DNA from 3 places in the Paraclostridium dentum genome. Region 3 is predicted to be linked to each of the others. Evidence: a T-box and tRNA genes for the amino acid it is inferred to sense, from the RefSeq annotation. Region 3 holds a T-box; the other regions hold tRNA genes.
What was found. A T-box is a leader RNA that pairs with one kind of tRNA and senses whether it is charged. The one in region 3 lies ahead of serS (serine--tRNA ligase), so its partner is inferred to be a tRNA-Ser.

Region 1 (3,292 bases), 1.2 Mb from region 3:
CTTCTAATTGATATCCCCTTAATATATTTTCAATATTTTGTGGAATCTCGCAATTTCTTTTTTCATTAAATCCATACATTATTTTGTCTATGTATTCTTTACCTGATATAAAATTAAGTTTATTTTCTTTTATATAATTGTCTATATATAAAATTTTATTGTTTTCAACTTTAAAATCATCTGCTTCAATTGGAATTCCTAAAGTATCAATAAGTTCTAATAATTCCTGTATATCTTTATTATGTAAATCTAAGTATATAGATTCTTTTAATCTGTATAGACGTTTATTTTCTTTGTATGCACTAAATATCTCACTATATCTTTTTCTATTTAGATTTCCTATATTAAAAGAAAATCTCAAATTATTATCTCCATCCAAATCAAACTTATATGTTACTTTAGCCTTAGCATATGCTATTTCATTATTATTAAGTTTATTTTTAGTGCTTTTTATATTGTTTTTCTTATTTGTAAGGTTATCTATACACTTATAAATAGCTGCAACTATATGCTTACAGACAAATGTATTACTTTCCATACTTTTATTTAACCAATCATTACAATCACAGCTAGTTGAAACTATTCTATTAGTTTTTTCACTTATAGTTATTAAAGAATTATTTTTTTCATTAAACATTTCATTTCCAACTACAGCATAAAAATTTATATTATCATTTTCTTTTTTTATATAACTCTCACTCACTAAGTTATTTTTATAAATTGCAACTCCAGAGTTATGTCTATTTTTTTCTGTATTATTTAAAATAATAGTCTTAATTGTACTTACTTTCATACTTTCACCTACCTTCTATTTTAAAATATATAAGACCTGCATTTACAGGTCTTATATATTTTTATTTATGTTTTTTAGTTTTCTTCTTAATGATATCCGAATTTAAAGATAAAAATAAATTTGTAAGAGTATTATCCATATCTCCACTTAAACTATCTATATCATTAAAATTCATATTTTCGTACATTGTTACTTCTTCTATATTTTTCTTAGTGTCATTATTCTCTTTTTTTCTCATATCTATATACCTCTCTTACATTCTTAATTTTAATTATTTTATGTTTTATAATAAAGAATATTCAAATATATAGTTTTATAAATACAAAAAAAGCACCTTAAATCTCAGGTACTTTTAAAACTGGCGGAGAGGGTGGGATTCGAACCCACGGCCCCTTTCGGAGTCACTGGTTTTCAAGACCAGCTCCTTAAACCACTCGGACACCTCTCCGTATTTCATTAACTTATGTAAATAATATATCATAATTTCATAAACTTGTAAATATTTTTTTACTTTTTTTTACAAAAATGGTGAATACCTTTTGATATTCACCATTTTAAGAGTTTATATATTTTCACTTTTAGAATTGTATTCATTAGGATTTACAGGAAGTATTATAACAAAATTACTACCTTTACCAATTTTACTTTCAACATATATTTCACCTTTATGTAACTTAACTATTTGACTAGTTATAGTAAGTCCTAATCCACTTCCACGCTTTACCTTGTTGTTTTCATCTAAAACTTGGTTAAATCTATCAAATATAAGCTTATGATATTTTTCCTCTATTCCTACACCTGTATCTAAAACACTTATCATAACTTTTTCTTCTAAATCTTTTATAGTTATAGTTATACTACCACCTTCTGGTGTAAATTTAGCTGCATTTCCTACTAAGTTAACAACACATCTTTCAATTTCATATTTATCACATCTTATAAGCTTTTCTTCTATTTCAGGATCAATAGTTAATTCAATTCCCTTAGTGCTTACATAATCTTTTAAAGTCAATGCTGTTTCTTCAACTAGATATACTATATCTGTTTCTTCTAATGTTACTATGTACATATCATTTTGTAACTTAGCACTATCTACTATATTATTGATTAAATTTAAAAGCCTTTTACAGTTTCTTTGAGATACATCTATATGGTGACTTAAATTTTCCTCTTTTATATGCCCATCTTTTTTCAGCAATCCTAAAATTAATTGATTAGTACTACTTATTACATTAAGAGGAGTTCTAAGTTCATGAGATAGGTTAACAAAATAGCTATTCTTATTTTGTTCTAGTTTTATATTTCTTTTTAACAAAACATTATTTTTTTCCATCTCTTCTCTTAATCTTAAAGTTTTCTTTTGAACTAATTTATCTAATTTTTTCATCTTACGCTTATGATTAGCTAAAAGTCCCAAACCTATTAATATATATATAATTACTGCATACCAACTTAACCATATTGGAGGCTTTATAGTAAATGTTACATAGTTTTCATCACTTACATTCCCACTAGTATCTATAGCTTTAACTCTAAATCTATATTTACCTGGCGGTAAATCATTATAAGTAACATAATTATCTTTTGTCCTAACTATATTTCCACTGCTTCCATCTAAATTATATTCATATGTTGTATTTTTATAATTTGAATAATCTGGAGTGAAAAATTTAATAGTTATAGTATCCGTACTTTCACTAAATTTCATTTCATTTATATCAGTATATTCCTTATTGTTTACAACAAATGTATCAAATAGTATTTTAGGTTTTTTATCTGATTTAATAATTTTTTCTGGGTAAAATGAATTCAATCCATTTACACCTCCAAAGAAAAGTTCTCCACTTTTACTTTTATAAGCTGCATTTCCATTAAATTCATTTCCTTGAAGTCCATCTGTAACACTAAAATTCTGCACTTTATTGTTCAAACTATTAATTTTTGATAATCCTTTGTTAGTGCTTATCCAGATATCATTTTCATCATCTACTAAAACACCGTAAATAGTGTTGTTAGCTATACCATCTTTAGTCGTGTATCTTTCAAATCTTTCAGTTTCTTTATCAAACTTGTTTAACCCATAGCTAGTCCCTACCCAAATGTTTCCATGACTATCTTCATTTATATATCTTACATAGTTATTGCTTAAACTATATTTATCTTGCTTGTTGTTTTTATAAAACTTTATAGTCTTATTTTTAGGATCTATTTTACACAATCCCTCATCTCTTAAAAATCCTAAATAGTAATTGCCTTCACTATCTTCAAATATATATCTTACATATTTATTTCTATCTTGACCCTTATTTATGTACTTATTTATATCTATAAACTTTTTTGTCTTTGTATCTAATATGCTAGCACCATCTGCAGTCCCCATCCATAAATAACCTTTGCTATCTAGTAAAACATCTTTTACTCTATCATTAACCAATCCATCAGCTACTCCATAATGACTTATTTCATTATTAGATTTATTTACTTCTATAAGACCTCCAT
Region 2 (3,292 bases), 430 kb from region 3:
ATATAGACTGTGTAAGAAGAGCTACAGGTGGAAGAGCTGTATTACATCAAAATGAGTTAACTTATTCTATAATTGTAGGAGAAGACAATGAACTGATGGATAAGAGTATAAATAGTTCATACAAGTTTATAAGTGAAGGAATTGCAAATGGATTAAAGCTTGAAGGTATAGCGGTTGATAATTTAAGCAAGGGAGAAAGAATTAGTAGAGAGAAACTTTCAGCTGCGTGTTTTAATGCTCATGCTTCATATGAAATAACTATAAATGAGAAAAAGGTTGTAGGAAGTGCTCAACATAGACATGATGGAGTTATATTACAACATGGGTCTATTGTATTGGATTTCAATATAGATGATTTGTATGAAATTATAAAAACCAAATCTCCAGAAATAAAAGAAAGAGCAAAGAAACTTACGTTAAGTAAGGCAAGTGGTATTGAAAATGAAATAGGAAGAAAAATAGATATAAACAGCCTCGAAAAATCCATTGTAAGAGGAATGGCAAAGACTTTTAATGTTGAGTTTGAAGATGAAGAGCTAACGAATTATGAACTAGATTTAGCCAAGAGTTTATATAGTAAATACTCTTCAGATGAGTACACAAATAAAAGATAATTTATATAAGTAAAGGAATTGACTTTAACCAAAATTTGGTGTTATACTCAAAATATACAAAGTTATTTGAAATCATGAAGATTTCTTTAAGGGTTTTGAAATACCTTGGAGGAATCTTTTTTTGATTGAGTATAAAATTAATATACTAAGGGGGATTATGTTATGTGTGAATCAGCAGCTTATGTGTTAAAAAACAACAATCTTGAAAGAGTAATGGATAATGTGGTTAGTGTAGACCCATACGAAGGAAAAGTATATTTAACAGATTTACTAGGAGAGCAAAAAATAATCGATGGGGAAATAAAAGAAATAAGACTTATGGATCATAAAATAATAATCAAAGAATCAGTATAAATCAAATTTTAATTTACATAAAAATGTAATTGAGGGGAAGAAAATATGATAATAGCAGTTATAGATGGAATGGGAGGCGGAATAGGAGCTCAAGTTGTATCAGCGCTTAGAGATGAACTTCCATCGTACATAGAAATATACGCACTAGGGACAAACTCAATAGCAACAAGTTCAATGATGAAAGCACACGCTAATAAAGGTGCTACAGGAGAGAACGCTATAATAGTTTCAACAAAAAAAGCTAGTATAGTAGTTGCGCCAGTATCTGCAGTTATACCAAATGCAATGATGGGTGAAGTAACCGCTAGAATTAGTGAAGCAATATCAGATAGTGAAGCTTTAAAAATATTACTTCCTATAATGCCAGAAGATGTAGAAATGGTGGGATTAGAAGGAAAACCATTATCACTGTTGATAAAGGATGCGGTGAAAGTGATAAAAAAAGAATTTAATATAAAATAAGGGGGATTATAAATGCTATTTAATAAAACTAGTGTAAGAAACCACCATGGTCACGACCATGATCATGAACATATAGAACATTCAGGTGCAGCTGTAGCTGAAAATAAAGATGAAAAAACTCTTAACATACTTCTTGTTCATTGGGTAAATCACAATGAATCTCATGAAGAAGGGTTTAGAGAGTGGGCAGAAAAGGCTAGAGAAATGGGAAAAGAAGAAACTGCTAAAAATATTGAACAAGCAATTGATTACTTAAAAAAATCAAATGAAATGCTATTAGAAGCTAAAAAGAATATGTAAGCAAAATAAGGAGTTAATCTCCTTATTTTTATGTCAAATCAAAAAAATTTGTAAAAAACGTTGACATCAAAAAAAAAAACTTATATAATCATAGTATAGTAAAAATGAATACGGAGAAGTACTCAAGTGGCTCAAGAGGATCCCCTGCTAAGGGATTAGGCTGGGTTAACCGGTGCGAGGGTTCGAATCCCTCCTTCTCCGCCAGTAAGAACTGTTGATATTTCAACAGTTCTTTTTTTTTGGACAAAGATGATATTTATAACTCTTTAGAAATTATAAATTTAGATAAGGCATTAATATTATCGACTATAAAATCATTATTAAACTTTATGGGAATTATAGATCCTAATTTATAAAAAAATATTGTATTTCCATTGCTATCGATACCCTTATTAAGATTTATAAATATATTAAATATATTTTTTTCGGTAGAAATAGTATAAGTATCTCTAAATATATTTAATGGAAGTTCAAATTCCTTTCTAGATATAAAATTTAAATGCAAAACAGACTTTGTAATTTTATATTTACTTAAAAGAACTTTATAATTTAAATTGTTTATATTTATATCTATGTAATCTAAACTTTCATCTATTATGTTTTTTATGTTATATATTTTTCCTAAGTAATAAATATCTTCGTAATTATGCAATAGTATTTTTTCTTTTAAACTAATATCTTTACTAATTACAAAATTTTTATATAACTCAACACTTTCTTTTCCGGATATAGTATCTTCTCGTTGTATGCCCATGTATTTTTCTATTGTTTTTAGTTTACAATCAGATAAAGACAGTTTTTCTTTAAATGGTTTTACAATTCTTAAAATATCAATATCATCACATTTATCTATGGAAAAATCAATATCATTAGAATTAAACCTTGAGTTTAAAAAAGGGATATCAAAAGATACTCCATTAAATGTTATGTGATGATCAAAAGTTTTTATATCATTAATAAACTTTAAAAGTAAATCTTTTTCTTCTTCTTCAGACTCAGCAAAATATTGTTTAATTATAGTTTTGTTATTTAAATTGTATAAAACCCCTATTAATATTACTTTACAATACTTAGGGCTAAGGCCTGTGGTCTCTATATCGAATACGAAATGATTTTTTGGTATATCAATTAAATTATCTATAGTTTTAGTAATAACTTCCATAGGTTTACTCCTTTGTGTGAATATAGTATATAATATTAATTATAAAATAATATAAAGATAGTTCAAGGTGATAAATGATGATAGATATAAATGGATTAAATAGTAATCAAAAAAACGCAGTAATGCATATAGATGGACCTTGTATGGTTTTAGCTGGTCCAGGTTCAGGTAAGACAAGAGTTATAACGTATAGAATAGTTAATATGGTTTTAAATAATAATATAAATCCTAAAAATATTTTAGCTATTAGTTTTACAAAAGCTTCATCAACAGAAATGAAAAATAGAGCTCTAAGCTTGAGTCATGATGTTAGATTAAATAAAGTTAGCTATGGTACATTCCATTCAGTTTTCTTTAGAATACTTAGATTTTTTGAAAAGTACGAGCTGGATTGTATATT
Region 3 (3,292 bases):
AATATATATTTAAAATAAAGACAGCAAGTTAGGAGAGTGAGTCGATGATTAGTGGAAGTACAACGCAGGTATCTCAAAAAACTATAGAAACTTTTTTTCATGCAGTTAAAAACAGTGGACCTAAATTAATATATGCAATTATATTTCTTGTTGTAGGGTTATATGCTTGCAAATGGTTAAAAAGATATAGCAAAAACATTATACTTAAATACAATGTCGAAAGAGGAGTAGCTAATTTTGCATCATATGCTATTTATGGTGCTAGTGTTCTTATGGTAATTATGACATGTTTAGATATAATTAATTTCCCGGTACAATCTTTTATGACAGTTATGGTATCATTGATAGGAGTTATTGGTTTATCATTAGGTTTAGCATTTAAAGAAATACTATCAAATTTAGGTGCAGGTATGATAATTTTATTTTTCCAACCATTTAAAACAGGAGATTATATAGGTGGATCTGGAGTTGAAGGAACTGTTGCTGATATACAAATTTTTAGCACAATACTAAAAACTCCTGATAATAAAGCCATCATAGTACCAAACTTTAAGTTAACTAGTGATAATATAATTAATTACACACATCAGGAAAAAAGAAGAATAGATTTTTCATTTAGTGTATCTTACGATACAAATATAAAAGTTGTAAAAGATGTATTAGCAAAAATTTTTAAAGAAGATAACAGAATATTAAGAGATCCAGAACCTATAATTGGACTAAATACATTAGGTGAAAATGCTATGCAAATAGTAGCAAGACCATGGGTAAAGACTGATGATTACTGGAGTGTATACTTTGATGTAATGGAGAAGGTTAAATCTAAATTTGATGAGAACAATATTGAAATACCTTTCCCTTCAAGAGTTATATATTATAAAAATTGTGAGGAAGATATAAAAAAATAATAAAAATAATAAAACTTTTTTGAATATTAGTATTGAAAGTTGATAATATATATAATATAATGATTTACAAATAGAACAAAGAATATGGCGAAGACGGAAAATAGTAAAAAGCAAGTTTGTATTCAGAGAGTGAGTGGTTGGTGAGAACTCATTACAATGGTTTTTGAATCCATTCCTGAGCTACTAATCGGAAAATAATAGTAAGATTAGTCGTATACCTACGTTACAGGATTGAGAGGTTTATATTTTATAAATATAAACAACTAGGGTGGCAACGCGGATAACAGACTTTCGTCCCTTTTTAAGGGGTACGAGGGTCTTTTTTTATACAAAAAATCAAAAAATTGAAATAAAATCACTATTACATCATTAGGGGTAACGTTATTTTATTTTAAAATATAAAAATATTCTATAGGAGGAAGACAAATGTTAGATATAAAAAGAATAAGAGAAAATTTAGATGAAATAAAAAAAGCAATGGAAATAAGAGGAGAAAAAGAATTCGACCTTGATATAGTTGTAGAATTAGATAATAAGAGAAGAGAATTACTTCAAGAAGTTGAAGTTATGAAAAATGAATTAAATGTAGAATCAAAGAAAATACCTCAATTAATAAAAGAAGGTGTAGATGTTACAGAAGCAAAAGCTAAGTTAAAGCAATTATCTGAGAAGATAAAAGGATTTGATGAGAAAGTTAAAGAAGTAGAAGAAAAAATGGAATATAACTTAATGAGAATTCCTAATGTTCCTCACCCAGATGTTCCACAAGGAACAACAGATGAAGATAATGTACAAATTAGAACTTGGGGAGATCCTACTAAGTTTGACTTTGAAAACAAAGCTCACTGGGATATAGGAACAGGATTAGGTATATTAGATTTTGAAACTGCAGGTAAAATAACAGGATCAAGATTTACTTTATACAGAGGTTTAGGAGCTAGACTTGAAAGATCATTAATAAACTTCTTCTTAAATACTCATACTGAAAAGCATGGATACACAGAAGTATTACCTCCATTTATGGCAAATAGAGCTAGTTTTATAGGAACAGGTCAACTTCCTAAATTCGAAGAAGATATGTTCAAATTAGAAGGTCTTGATTACTTCTTAATACCAACTGCAGAGGTTCCTGTAACAAATATACACAGAGATGAAATATTATCAGCAGATGATTTACCAGTAAAATATTGTGCATATACTCCATGTTTCAGATCTGAAGCAGGATCAGCAGGAAGAGATACAAGAGGATTAGTAAGACAACATCAATTCAATAAAGTTGAATTAGTTAAGTTTGTTAAGCCAGAAGAATCTTATGAAGAATTAGAAAAATTAACAAATGATGCTGAAACTATGTTACAAATGTTAGGATTACCATATAGAGTTGTAAGAATATGTACAGGAGACTTAGGATTTACAGCTGCATTTAAATACGATTTAGAAGTATGGATGCCAAGTTATAACAGATATGTTGAAATTTCTTCTTGTTCAAACTTTGAAGATTTCCAAGCTAGAAGAGCTGGAATAAGATTCAAGAGAGATAAGAAAGCAAAAGCTGAATATGTTCATACATTAAATGGATCAGGATTAGCAGTAGGAAGATGTTTAGCTGCTATATTAGAAAACTATCAACAAGCTGATGGGTCTGTAGTAGTTCCTGAAGCATTAAGACCATACATGGGTGTTGATGTTATAAAGAAAGATGAATTATAAGATTTAAAAATCTTACTTATCTAAATAGGGAGCTTACATATTAAGCTTCCTATTTATTTTAAAAATTCATAATCAAAAATCACTTTAGATTTAACAAAAAATGTATTAAAAATAACATTAAATTTGTAGAATTATATTAGAATATGGGTTAAAATTTAAGTTGAATTATAAATTTAATTATGGTAATATTAAAGATGTTATAGGTTTTAGGAGGAAGCATGGACAAATCGTTTTATATGAGTGAAGCAATTAAAGAAGCATATAAAGCTTATGGAAAAGGCGAGACACCCATAGGTGCAGTCATAGTGAGGAATGGTGAAATTATAGCTAGAGCGCATAATCTAACTGAAACATTAAATGATCCTACAGCCCATGCTGAAATATTAGCAATAAGAAAGGCTTCAGATTACTTAGGTGGATGGAGACTTATAAATTGCGACTTGTATGTTACTATGGAACCATGTATAATGTGTAGTGGAGCTATAGTTCAATCAAGGATAAAAAAACTTATAATAGGGACTAAGCATATAAAAAACTTAAATATAGAAAAGCAACATGAATTCAAAGTTGACTACTTTAATACTTGCAATATAGATGTAACATTTGATATATTAAAAGAAGAATGTTCAGATGTATTACAAAAGTTTTTTAAAGAGTTAAGAAAGCGACAGTAA

Region 1: it encodes a tRNA-Ser, which carries the amino acid that the T-box ahead of serS (serine--tRNA ligase) is inferred to sense. The anticodon was not compared.
Region 2: it encodes a tRNA-Ser, which carries the amino acid that the T-box ahead of serS (serine--tRNA ligase) is inferred to sense. The anticodon was not compared.

Annotation. Positions count from the first base shown of each region.
Region 1 is NZ_CP183813.1:1,087,287-1,090,578, reverse strand. It holds gene ACN6I1_RS04780 (SNF2-related protein) at 1-793, opposite strand, end outside; gene ACN6I1_RS04775 (hypothetical protein) at 855-1,031, opposite strand; tRNA gene ACN6I1_RS04770 (tRNA-Ser) at 1,153-1,241, opposite strand; gene ACN6I1_RS04765 (ligand-binding sensor domain-containing protein) at 1,356-3,292, opposite strand, start outside.
Region 2 is NZ_CP183813.1:2,672,870-2,676,161, reverse strand. It holds gene ACN6I1_RS12470 (lipoate--protein ligase family protein) at 1-614, shown strand, start outside; gene ACN6I1_RS12465 (CooT family nickel-binding protein) at 777-968, shown strand; gene ACN6I1_RS12460 (DUF3842 family protein) at 1,014-1,430, shown strand; gene ACN6I1_RS12455 (hypothetical protein) at 1,443-1,730, shown strand; tRNA gene ACN6I1_RS12450 (tRNA-Ser) at 1,843-1,934, shown strand; gene ACN6I1_RS12445 (ribonuclease H-like domain-containing protein) at 1,987-2,892, opposite strand; gene ACN6I1_RS12440 (ATP-dependent helicase) at 2,970-3,292, shown strand, end outside.
Region 3 is NZ_CP183813.1:3,105,587-3,108,878, forward strand. It holds gene ACN6I1_RS14625 (mechanosensitive ion channel family protein) at 45-908, shown strand; T-box leader at 990-1,210, shown strand; gene serS (serine--tRNA ligase) at 1,335-2,618, shown strand; gene ACN6I1_RS14635 (nucleoside deaminase) at 2,837-3,292, shown strand.